3 regions of the Anaerobacillus sp. 63XJN7_4_ISO-PGPR-S23-413 genome follow, and region 2 is predicted to be linked to each of the others. Evidence: predicted binding sites of a transcription regulator. Region 2 holds the regulator's gene; each other region holds the start of a gene.
What was found. Region 2 encodes LexA, which represses DNA repair genes until DNA is damaged. Its sites were predicted from a motif close to CGAACATATGTTCG; they were not measured.
Positions count from the first base shown of each region.

Region 1: a site for LexA is predicted at 2,565-2,578, ahead of addB (helicase-exonuclease AddAB subunit AddB). Genes of this name have one in related genera too.
Region 3: a site for LexA is predicted at 1,876-1,889, ahead of AC0VYO_RS13790 (Y-family DNA polymerase). Genes of this name have one in related genera too.

Region 1 is NZ_CM149688.1:1,497,347-1,501,636, forward strand. Features, by position in the region: gene AC0VYO_RS08185 (TVP38/TMEM64 family protein) at 1-341, shown strand, start outside; gene AC0VYO_RS08190 (manganese catalase family protein) at 1,082-1,651, opposite strand; gene AC0VYO_RS08195 (spore coat protein CotJB) at 1,672-1,935, opposite strand; gene AC0VYO_RS08200 (spore coat associated protein CotJA) at 1,939-2,154, opposite strand; gene AC0VYO_RS08205 (hypothetical protein) at 2,266-2,460, opposite strand; gene addB (helicase-exonuclease AddAB subunit AddB) at 2,650-4,290, shown strand, end outside.
Region 2 is NZ_CM149688.1:1,899,741-1,904,030, forward strand. Features, by position in the region: gene AC0VYO_RS10230 (hypothetical protein) at 516-1,805, shown strand; gene lexA (transcriptional repressor LexA) at 2,056-2,679, opposite strand; gene yneA (cell division suppressor protein YneA) at 2,831-3,151, shown strand; gene AC0VYO_RS10245 (YneB family resolvase-like protein) at 3,155-3,805, shown strand; gene AC0VYO_RS10250 (DUF896 domain-containing protein) at 3,872-4,108, shown strand; gene AC0VYO_RS10255 (HesB/YadR/YfhF family protein) at 4,226-4,290, shown strand, end outside.
Region 3 is NZ_CM149688.1:2,604,024-2,608,313, reverse strand. Features, by position in the region: gene AC0VYO_RS13795 (M4 family metallopeptidase) at 1-1,432, opposite strand, end outside; gene AC0VYO_RS13790 (Y-family DNA polymerase) at 1,955-3,211, shown strand; gene AC0VYO_RS13785 (YolD-like family protein) at 3,226-3,555, shown strand; gene AC0VYO_RS13780 (alpha/beta fold hydrolase) at 3,717-4,290, shown strand, end outside.

The sequences.
Region 1 (4,290 bases), 400 kb from region 2:
CCAAAATCGAAAAAACACTTCGCTGGATCGAGCGGCATGGATTTGGGATGGTATTTCTTCTGCTTTGTTTTCCATTTACGCCATCAGCTTTAATCAATGTCGTTGCGGGTCTGTCAAATATGAGCATTAGAAGCTTTGTACTCGCCGTTTTACTAGGGAAAATGGTGATGATATCGATCGTGTCTTTTATTGGACATGATGTCTTCGCCCTGATCCATCGTCCTTTGGAGATGGTGCTGATTCTCACTGCCATAGTTGTATTATGGGGAGCAGGCAAACTAATTGAAGTCAAATTGAATCAACGCCCGAGAAAACATCGTACTGAAGATCATGTGAGATAAAGGAAAAGCCATGCCCGAAAGGGGATGGCTTTTGCGTGTTATTGTTTATTTGGATTTAAGCTTTTAGTGCCTGTGTAGGGTAAACGGGCGCATCCGCTTTTCATGTCTAGCTGCCGTGTCTAACCGCCCACTTCCGCATTTCGTGTCTAGCTGCAGCGCCCAGCCTCTCGATCGCTTCACCCTCTAAAATGAACACAAAGAGCGTGTTCTTTTTAGAGGGCTCCAGCGCTTGTCGAGGCTATACGGGCGCTTCCGCATTTCATGTCTAGCTGCAGTGGCCAGGGCCTCGATCGCTTCACCCTGTAAAATGAACACAAAGACCGTGTTCTTTTTACAGGGCTCCAGCGCTTGTCGACCCTTAACGGCCACTTCCGCATTTCATGTCTAGCTGCAGTGGGCAGACACTCGGTCACTTCACCCTATAACTCGAACACAAAGACCGTGTTCAATTTATAGGGTTCCAGTGCCTGCCGTGTCTAACCGCCCACTTCCGCATTTCGTGTCTAGCTGCAGTGGGCAGACACTTGGTCACTTCACCCTATAACTCGAACACAAAGACCGTGTTCAATTTATAGGGTTCCAGTGCCTGCCGTGTCTAACCGCCCACATCCGCATTTCGTGTCTAGCTGCAGCGCCCAGCCTCTCGATCGCTTCACCCTCTAAAATGAACACAAAGAGCGTGTTCTTTTTAGAGGGCTCCAGCGCTTGTCGAGGCTATACGGGCGCTTCCGCATTTCGTTTTAAAATATCCTTTTCTTATCTCTTTCTTCTTTAAGTATTTCAACGGCTTCTCTGAAGCGTTGGGAGTGGATGATTTCTCGTTCTCTTAGGAAGGCGAGGGAGTCGTTTAGGTCTGGGTCGTCTGAGAGATCGATGATCCATTGGTAGGTGGCCCTTGCTTTTTCTTCTGCGGCGATGTCTTCGTATAGGTCGGCGATTGGATCGCCTTTGGCGGCGATGTAGCTTGCTGTCCATGGGACGCCAGCGGCATTGGAGTAGTATAGGGCACTGTCATGATTAGCATAGTGGGCGCCGAGTCCAGCTTCTTTCATTTGATCTGCTGTTGCGTCTTTTGTGAGTTTATAGATCATTGTAGCGATCATTTCGAGATGAGCAAATTCTTCTGTGCCGATATCGGTTAATAACCCGACGACCTTATCTGGAATGGTATACCGTTGATTCAAATAACGGAGGGCTGCTGCTAGTTCACCATCAGCACCGCCATATTGCTCAATCAAAAATTTGGCAAGCATGGGGTTACATGTACTGACTTTAACGGGATATTGCAATTTCTTTTCATATAGCCACATTGAGGTTCACCCTTTCCAGACTAGACTTGCCATGGCCACGGTGCGTCGCCCCAATTCCATGGGTAGTTTGAATAGCTGTTGCCGTATTGCTGAAGGGGACCATATTCCTTTTCATAGCGTTTCTTAAGATGCTTACTTCTTTTGGCATATTCATTGAATTGTTGAATGGCTTCGTAGTCATCCGGGTGTGTATCAAGGTAAAGAGTCAGTTCAACGAGAACGAAATCAGTGGCCTGCAGTTCCTCTAACAGCTCATAGTAGGCTTTCGGTAGCTGTTTAGACATGTTTTACTCCCCCTGCTTTGAAGGATAAGGATAGGGATCATAGAAGGCTTTCCAGAGAGTACCTCGAGAGAGAGCTTCACGTGCGGAATATTGCTCCAGTCCTGGGGGCTGAAATCCCATATAAAGATTAGGAGGAGTGGAGTAAGACTTCACTCGAATAGGAGGACATGGATCAAATGGACTAACATAAGGCTCGTAATACTTTCTGTGGGTATACATCGTTGACCTCCTTCTATACAAATCTCTACTCTTTAGATGTATGAAGTTATGAAAGAAACATGATTTCTAAATAAAGAAGCACCCCCTAAAGTGGGAGTGCTCCTCATCTTTTTACATTTTATTAACCGTATTGTTCCACGTAGCAAGCATATTCTTTAGGTCATGAAGATCTGATTTAAATGGATAGTTCGATGCAACACTTCTTTTTTGACCTTCGTCGAGCTTTTCGTAGCTATGCACAAATTCGGTCATGTCTCTTGTTAGTCTATTTAGCTCCCACTTAAATGTTTCGAATTCTTTTTCCATTGTCAAAACTCCTTTGTAAATATGTTCTTATATTTGATATACCCTGACGGACCATTCTAAAAACCATCGAGTGTTATAATTTACAAATAATGTCGCTTTAGATGCGAACGTATTTTCTTGTCTTGCTATCCAATTGAAGAAAAACATGAGATAATAGACAAAGAATATACGGTGTAGGAGGTAGAATACATGGCGGTACAGTTTGTGATTGGTCGGTCTGGAAGTGGAAAAACAGAGCATTGCTTATCTGAAATGCAGCAAGAATTGATCGATCGCCCGCTTGGTGAAGATATGATCTATCTTGTACCAGAGCAAATGACTTTTCAATCAGAATATGAACTAGTACATAATAGAGGGTTAAAAGGAATGATTCGTGCTCAGGTTTTTAGTTTTACAAGACTGGCATGGAAAGTTCTTCAAGAAACGGGAGGGATGGCCCGCCCACACTTAACAAGCGTAGGAACAAGTATGATGTTACGTCATATCATCGAAGAGAATAAACAGAAGCTAAGAATTTATCAGCGTTCTTCTGAAAAAACAGGGTATGTGGAACATCTGAATGACATGGTAACAGAGTTTAAACGGTATTGTCTTGAACCGGAAGATATAAAACGTTTTGCGGATGATCTTTATGATGAAGATGAGCGAAGCTTACTTCGAGATAAGCTCTATGATCTTCACCTTGTTTATGATGCTTTTCAGAAGGAAATGCTCGGGTTTTATCTTGATTCGGAAGACTATTTGGCATTGCTTGCTGAGAAAATCGAAGCGTCAAGCTACCTAGAGGGTGCCTCTATCTGGATTGATGGTTTTCATAGTTTTACACCTCAAGAGCTTCTTGTGCTTCAGGCTTTAATAAAAAAAGGAACAAACCTTACAGTTACCATCACGATGGATCCCGAGATGAATCCTTCAAGTATTCATGAACTGGATCTCTTTCATGAGCCAGCGAAAACATATCAAACTCTTCAAGGACTTGCGCATGAAGAGGGGGCTGCTATTAAGGAACCGATAATTCTAGCTGATCAAAAGCGCTATAACAATAGTGAACTTGCTCATTTAGAAGCCAACTATGGTGAACGACCACCAGTTCTTTATAATGGAAGTCTTCAGCATATTCAAGTGCATCATGCGGTGAATATCCGTTCCGAAGTTGAAGCGGCAGCGCGTGAAACGCTTAGATTAGTACGCGATGAGGGCTATCGATATAGAGACATTTCAGTCATGGTACGTAACATGGCTTCTTATTATGAACTTGTCGAAACGATCTATGCCGATCACGGTATTCCTATTTTTTCTGACCAAAAGAGAACGATGCTGCATCACCCGCTAATTGAATTAATAAGGTCCAGTCTAGATATAATTCAATATAACTGGCGCTATGAATCTGTGTTTCGCTGTGTCAAAACAGAATTGCTTTTTCCTGACGATACAGAAGAAAGTATCGAAACCATTCGCGAGCGCATGGATGAACTCGAAAATTATGTAATTGCTAAAGGCATTAAGGGCTATCGCTGGAAAACGGATGAGCGCTTTAAAGCAAATATCTACCGACAGCTTGAAGATGATGAAACGGTCACCTCAGATGACCTCGAAAAAATGGAAGATCGATTAAATGAAACGAAAGAATGGATTGTTACACCGCTCGAGAAGTTTGAAAGAAAAATGACGAAAGCAAAAACCGTTCGCGAAATGTGTGAAATTCTTTATTATCTTCTAGAGAATAGTCATGCTGCAGAAAAAATAGATCGATTGAAGGTACAAGCAGAAGAAGCAGGTCAGCTTTCGAAAGCACGGGAGCATGATCAAGTTTGGGATGCTGTTATGGCA
Region 2 (4,290 bases):
AATAGACGGGACAGGCTTCTATTTGGACCAACCGCTTGGTAGTCGCTATGTGAGATTAACGTTTAAAACTAAATGAGGTTCATATATGGTCAACGGGAACCCTTCTATTTATTTTTGTCCATATTGGCATCATTATGTGACTCATCGGGATAGCGGCTTCTGTTATGAAATTACAGGTAAGTGAAAAAATACACGTGTATAAATTAAGTAATAATAAATTACGGCGTAGGGCAAGTTCCATCAGCGAGCTTGCTCCTTTTTAGTACAAATTAATTCAGTCTGGAAAAATCGAAAAAGGCTAGAAATGCAGTTCATTAAATGATAGGTAAGCTTATCTATATGTCGAAAGATGCAGAGAAAACGTCACGGTTTTCTTTAACATAAGTATGTTATCCATACATGATCCACTTCGAATGATTCATTTTTGATCAGAATACTTGTAATAGTTTGAAAAATACAACCTCATATCTCTAAAATAGAAGATAGTTCAACTAGAAGAGGAGGAAAAAAGACATATGAAATCCAGGAAATGGAAATATGGAATTGCGCTTTTTATTGTAGGGATATTAACTTTCGGTTTCTTACCGTTAACTGGAAGTGCCAAAGGTGATTGCTTTAACACTGATGCGGCGCTAACACCAGAGGAGCAGCGAATGGAAGACGGTGCCCCAATCCCACAGCAAATTATGGATAAGGCGGAGTTTACAGTTTTTGCGGATGAATTTAAGGAGGATTTGTGCAAAGCGAAAAGTGTAAAAAAAGCAGAGAAAGTGATCGAAAAGCATGGTGAGAAGCTGTGGGAGACGGCTGTTGCTCGAGCTCAGGGAGAACGAAATGATTTAGGGGAACTAGATCGTTATGATGATCGCCCGCTTTATTGGACTCGATTACATATGACTGCTGCCCTCAGGCAATGGGAACCTTCATATACAGTAACGGAGAAAAAGCAAGAAGAACTGATGAAGAAACTAGAGTACACGTCAAGGGGAATTACTTCTATTGATTTTCCAAAAGGGAAGAAAGTTAAGCGTATTTTAGTAAGCGGATTTGATCCATACCGTTTAGAACAGGAATTTAGGAGATCAAACCCTTCTGGCGCTGCAGCGCTTCAGATGGATGGGAAAGTCGTTTTGACGGAAGAAGGTCCAGCTTTTATTCAAGCAACGAATTTTCCGGTACGATGGGATGATTTTGATGAAGGAATCGTTGAAGATACTTTTGGACCTTACCTGGTTAATAGTAAAGAGCAGGTGGATCTCATGATGACAATCAGTCAAGGTGGTCCAAAAGCTATGACCATCGAAGGGTTTGCCGGGAGATGGCGCACAGGGGTTGGAAACACTCTTGAAGATCGCTCAGAAGTTATTCCGACAGTGAGCAATTGGCCGATGCCTGAAAAACTACCGGAATTTATTGAAACAACGCTTCCTTACAAGGAAATGATTGCAGCCAATACTGGACCATGGCCGGTAGAAAGAGGCGATGAAGTATGCGAATGGCTCGCACCAGAATATCGTGATAAACCGTATGAGTGCCATGAAGGGGGTCCGACTGAAGGATCAAAAGCTCGTAAAGGAGGAGGCGGAAGCTACTTATCGAATGAAAGTCAGTACCGATCCAATCGCGTGCGAATTGGGATAGGAGCTTATGATATTCCGGGTGGACACCTTCACGTAGCCGCTCAGGAGTACTATCCTGAAGATCCTTCCGTTTATATCACTGATGAGTTCCAAAAGTTCCGTCAGGCGACAGTAGATCAAACAGTTGAATTAGTTATAGCGGCTTCAGAGGCTGCTGAAAAGTAACCGTTTAAGAATTATGTTAGAAGTATACAAAACCGCCCTTTATTTAAATGAAGGGCGGTTTTGTATAGCCTTTAAGAGTTAAAAGTAGGTAGGTGAGGTTGGTTGTAATGTAAAGCTACACCCCTATGCTCTTCAAACTGCGATCATTTACACAGACGGAGGGGTTAATAAATAAAAGAAGAGAAGAAGCTCGTATTGATATAGCCCAGAAAGCTTATATAACATAAAAAAAGAAGCGCACGCAGCGCTTCTAGTGAATGGAGCGAAAGACCCCAATTACTTTACCAAGAATAGAAACGGAATCAAGAATGATCGGTTCCATCGATGAGTTTTCCGGTTGAAGTCGGAAGTAGTTGCTTTCTTTAAAGAATCGTTTAACAGTTGCTTCAGCTTCATCTGTCATCGCGACAACAATATCACCGTTATTTGCAGTTGGTTGTTGCTTCACAATAACCATATCACCGTTATAAATACCAGCTTCGATCATACTATCCCCTTCAATCACTAGAATAAAGGTATGTTCTTCATCCTGTGCAAACTGTTCTGGAAGCGGGAAGTATTCTTCTACATTTTCAATGGCAGTGATCGGTTGACCAGCAGTTACTTTACCAATGACGGGAACGTTTACAGTATGTTGACGAGGAATATCGATCGTTTCATCAAGACCAAGCACTTCGATGGCTCTTGGTTTTGTTGGGTCTCGTCTGATATACCCTTTTTTCTCGAGTCTTGCCAGGTGGCCATGGACAGTGGAGCTTGAAGCAAGTCCAACAGCTTCGCCAATTTCTCTAACGGAGGGTGGATAACCCTTTTGCTTAACTTCGACTTTAATAAAGTCCAGAATGTCCTGCTGACGCTTTGATAGTTTCATAATATCTGGCACCTCGTTCCAATCTATCTATTTGTTAGTAGTATACCAGAATTTTTGTTCGCATACAAACATAAGTTCGAAGAAATTAGTTGACACGAACAGAGGTTCTGATATACTAAAAACAGAACAAATATTCGCATATGGGGTGATTGGGATGAGAAAGCAAGCTGGGGGCTTGTCTGGAGTTGATTTTCTTGTCATTATATCTTTTGTAGCTGTGTTAATTATTGTGTTTCTATCTTTGCGAACAGCTGCAGCTGAGGAGTATGATCGTTATACAACGGTACAATTGGAGCAGGGAGATACTGTTTTAGAAATTGCGGAAGAATACCGTACTGCGCATGAGTTGTCTGATCGGAAGTTCGTCAGTTGGGTTGAAGAAGTGAATAGCATTGATGCAAACCGAATTACAGCAGGAGATACTCTCATCATCCCTGTTGAAGCGAACGCTACCGCACTTGGGGGTAAAGAATAAAGTATGAACGCCGTTATTTATTGTCGGGTAAGCACAAAGAAAGAAGCACAGGAGTCTTCTCTTGCCAGGCAAAAAGAAGAACTACAACGATTTGCATCACAGTCAGGTTTTATTATACAGCGCTTGATTGAAGAAAAGCACAGCGGGTATGACATTGATCGTGATGGCATACTCGAGGTGCTTGACTTATTGAAAGAGGGGCATGTTGAGGCATTGCTCATTCAAGATGAAACAAGACTTGGGAGAGGGAATGCAAAGATCGCTCTTCTACATGCCGTCCATAAATATGGAGGGACGATTTATACAGTGAATCAAAACGGAGAACTTCAATTGTCGGAATCTGATTCGATGGTTCTTGAGATCGTTAGTATCGTTGAAGAATTTCAGCGCAAGCTTCATAATCTGAAAATTAAACGTGGAATGGAGAAGGCGGTTAAAGAAGGCTATCGACCACAGCGAAACCTCAGCCATCAAAATCAAGGTGGGCGTGAGCGGGTGGAAGTTCCAATCGAAGAAATTGTTAATCTTCGAAACCGTGGTCTTACGTTTAATGAGATAGCTGCAACGCTTAAAGGATTTGGACATCACGCTTCGAAAGCAACGGTACATAGACGTTATCAGGAATATGTTGACGAGCAGAACGAGAAGCACTAAACTTGTCTATGTTCAAAACATGCGTTAGCATGTGAGATACAAGTTTCAGTAAAGGAGCTATTTTACATGCCTTTTGAAGATAAACTCCAAAGAATTAACGAGCTATCTCGTAAAGCAAAAGAGTCATCATTAACAGAAGATGAGAAAAAAGAACAGAAAAAGCTACGTAAGGAATATTTAGCAAATTTCCGTTCTTCTTTCAAAAACCAACTTCATTCTATAAAAGTTGTGGATGAAGAAGGCACAGATGTAACACCTGAAAAGCTTAAGGAAAGCAAGAAAAACCGTCGCTTTCTTCAGTAGAAAATAGCCTAATTTTGCGAAAAGCAAAATTAGGCTATTTTTATGGTTGCAATTTTTCAAATATTCGTTATACTGTACTATAACAAGATGTACTAATACAAAACGGAGAGGGCGGATATGATGTTTGTTGTAACTGATTCTGCAGCTGAGTTTTACAAAAATGAAATGGAACTTGGTAACGG
Region 3 (4,290 bases), 700 kb from region 2:
GATAAGCTGCTTTGTTCATGATGCCGCTGTTGATATGAACGCCGCCATTATCTTGAGAACCAGTATAGCGGACAGAGTAATGATCAGGGTCTCCGAATTGGGATGGGTCTGACATTGAACGAAGAGCATCCCCGGATGTACCTGGTGTATAAATATCTTCTCCGATTAACCAGTCAGGGTTATTGCTGTCGTAGTATTCTACAAGCGTTCCGAATACATCAGACATGGATTCATTCAGTGCTCCTGATTCATTTTGATAAATTAAGTCAGCTGTTGTATCAGTGACAGCGTGTGTCAATTCATGAGCAACAACATCTTCACCACCTGAAAGGGATACAAAAGTTGAGCCATCTCCATCACCATAGACCATCTGGCTTCCGTTCCAGAACGCATTATTGTAGTTGCGTCCGTAATGTACGGTGGACTTTAGTGGTGAACCGTTTCCGTCATAACTATCTCGGTTGAAGACATCTTTATAATAATCATACGTCGCTCCTGCATAGTAGTGAGCGTCGACTGCAGCCGCGTCATAGCTTGCGTTAAAGGAGTTATCTGAATCTGCCCATAAAGAGCCTGGCAGTTTTGTGCGATTTGCCGCATCATATGTTAAGATTCCGCCACCTCGCGTAGTGTCTTTCAAGTAATAAGTTGAAGAGGAAAGTAGCGTATTGAACGTTTTTTGATCACCAAGTACACCAGTTCCACTTGCCGTCTTAATTGTTCCGGTAACATTGTCACCACCACCTGGCTTGCCGACTCCTTCTTTTTTTGCTTCGTGTAGAGCGTTGAAGCTTGTTAGAACTTCACCACTTGTTGCATCAATTATGTATTGCCAGTTACCCGGTTCAGGCGAGAGGAAGTTCAAGGTCACATGGTAAGCATACGTTGCAGACTCTCCTTCAGTATAGACGACAAGGTTGGATTCGGGTTTTTGTTCATAGGCTGGTGAAAAACCGAGATCTTCTTCTGCTTTTTTAACGGCGTCCTGTTTCTTGAATTTTGTTGTTTTTTTAAGCTCTTTCTTCGACCCAAGGTCTGGAATAACTGTACCTGATACGGCTGTTAAAATACCACTTTCATCAACATGAGCCGTTTGAGTTGAACCATAAACAGGTGTTCCTTCATGAAGTTGTTGTAATCGAAAAACCGTAAAACCAAGATCGTCCTTTTCTTTTGATAGGATTTTAAAGGAATCCTTAGCGGAAGATCCACTAAACTTGTACAGGTTTTTCTGTTCGTTCAAGTAATCAAATAGTACTTGATTGGCATTTTGAGAGCTTACTTTTGTTAGTTTTCCTGAAACAAAAGAAGGTGTTCCTGTTTCTTTATTCATATTCGTATCTGCTGCTGCAAATGTTGAGGATGGTGCGAGCATGGTACTAACGAGCCCCACTGATAACCCGATTGAAAGTAAATTTTTTTTCTTTCCCATTCTATATCCCCCTCGTGATTAAGATGAGCTAACATTACCATAAAAGATTTAGTATTCAAACTATTTAAACTATTTTGATATTTAAGACCTATCCTTTTGGATAGAGTTATAGGGAGATATACCTGTTATTTAAAAAAAGGTATTGGTTCTTTAGACTCAGGAGGTGGTGTGCTAATAAATAAGGGCGTTAATGACCATATGAAACGGCATATCCTGGTTCTTTTTCTGTGCGTTTAGAGATTGATGCGCGAGTATTTCTACTTCCCTATCTGTTAATGGAACAAGTGTAGGATCTCCAATACGTATGTGCTCTGATGACTAACTTTCGAGTGAATATCGTTAAGTTCATTGTTACTCTTCTTCCGGTACTTTTCGTTACTTTAGAAAAAAGGGTGATGCTAAGTGAATCGTTTTATGATTGGAAGAAAGTGCTTATTGTAAAGAGAACGTATATTCGGTTAAAATACGGGTATATATAAAGGGAACAAACGTTCTTTTTGATTAGGAGAAGGGGGGATACAAATGGATTATTCTAAATTTCCAAAGAAAACAATCCTATGTATTGATATGAAAAGTTTTTATGCAAGTTGTTCAGCAGTAGAGATGGGGCTTGATCCACTTACATGCTATCTCGCGGTTGTTGGTGATACCGAGCGACAGGGAAGTGTTGTGCTAGCAGCGTCTCCGGCACTAAAAAAGGAATTTGGAATACGAACAGGGAGCAGACTATTTGAAATTCCAAATAATAAAAACATTCATATCGTTAATGCGAGAATGTCTTTATATTTAAAACAATCAATGGAAATAACGAGGCTTTTTCATCGTTATGTACCATCAGAATGTATCCATACGTATAGCGTTGATGAATCGTTTTTGCAGGTTGATGGGACAGAACGACTTTGGGGGAACAAATTTGAAGTAGCTCACAAGATCAGAAATGAAATAAGAGAGACATTCGGATTACCATGTGCCATAGGGATTGGCCCAAATCTTTTAATGGCAAAGCTTTGTCTCGATCTGGAAGCGAAAGAAAAAGGGATTGCAGAATGGACTTATGAAGATATTCCTAAAAAACTCTGGCCGCTTTCCCCGCTAAGTCAAATGTGGGGTATCGGATCGCGTGTCGAGCGAACGTTAAATCGAATGGGGATTATGAATGTAAAGCAGCTTGCGCATTACCCGCTACATCTACTAGAAGAAAAATTCGGTATTATGGGAAATCAGCTCTATCATCATGCGTGGGGCATCGATCTTTCTGAAATGGGTGCGCCGATTATGCAGGGACAGATTAGCTATGGGAAAAGCCAAATTTTGTTGCGAGATTACCATGACGAAAAAGACATTCAACACGTCATTCTTGAGATGAGTGAAGAAGTTGCAAGACGTGCGAGAAAAGCCCGGAAGGCAGGGCGTACGATTAGCCTTGGGATTGGTTATAGTAAAGAAGAAGGCGGGGGTGGCTTTCACCGTTCAAGGAGTATCCACAGCCCGACTGCTATTACGCTCGAAATATACAATGTATGTCTTCAGTTATTTGAGGAGTTCTTTGAAAGAAAAACGGTTCGTAAGATTTCCATTACCCTTTCAAATATTTGCAATGATGAAGAAGTGCAGTTGGACTTATTTAACGCGTCACGCCCAAAGCAGCGGGATCTCGGATATGTGATGGATTCGATCCGTGAGAAATATGGCTCAGATGCGCTGCTTCGTGCCGTTTCATACACAAAGGCCGGTACGGCACTGCATAGAAGTAAACTTGTGGGTGGTCATAAAGCATAGAAGGGGGAAGAAGCGTGATTCGTGATCGCGGAAATATAAAATGGACGTCAATGATGTTACCTGAGCATGTGAAAGAGCTAAGAGATTGGAAAACCGAAGAGAAAAAAAGTGAAAAGCCGGTACTTGATGAACAAAGAATGGCGGAAATGAATGAAACAATATGTGAAGCAATGGCCAATCACAACTCGCTTTGTTTTCAACACTTTAGTGGGGGAGAAACGAAAACTCTCTTTGGATATGTGCACTATGTAGATCCACTTACGAAAGAACTGCGTATTATTGACCATAATGAAAAAAGGACAACGATAAAGCTGCTGGACCTTGTGCACGTAGAGTTAGAATGAAAAAAATGGAGTATCCTCTCAGATGTAAAAAAAGTTTTTCATTTCAGGATTGGGGTAAAATAAGTATAAAGTCAAACCTGAATAAGTGAGACCATCCTGTCTGGTTAGAAACGAAGGGTGAATCAGATCAGATGAATTCAAAATCCGGAGTGAGATGAAAGATGCTATTAGCTCAAAATCTTAAACAAAATACGGAAAAGATCAAAGGAATTGATATTCACTATGAATACTATAGAAATGACACAGCCGTCGATCGGCCAGTATTAACGCTTCTTCACGGTTTTCTATCGTCGAGCTTCAGCTTCAGAAGATTGATACCATTATTAACAAAGGCATATACTGTTGTTGCCATTGATCTTCCTCCGTTCGGAAAAAGTGAAAAGTCTAATCGTTTTGTCCACTCTTATCATAATTATGCGGAAGTGGTGGTTGAACTTTTAGAAAGGCTTTCAATTGATCATACTGTTATGATCGGCCATTCTATGGGTGGGCAAGTAGCAATGAGAGTCTCGGCTATGAAAGATGATCTCGTTAGTAAGAATATTTTACTGTGCAGTTCAGGATATCTTGAAAAGGCTAAACAGAGTCTAGTGTATACATCGTACTTACCTTTTTTCTCGGTATACTTGAAAAGGTGGCTTTATCGAAAAGGTGTTAGAGGAAATTTGCTTAATTGTGTTTATGATCCTTCCCTTATCGATGAAGAAATGATGGATGGATATATCCAACCTTTCT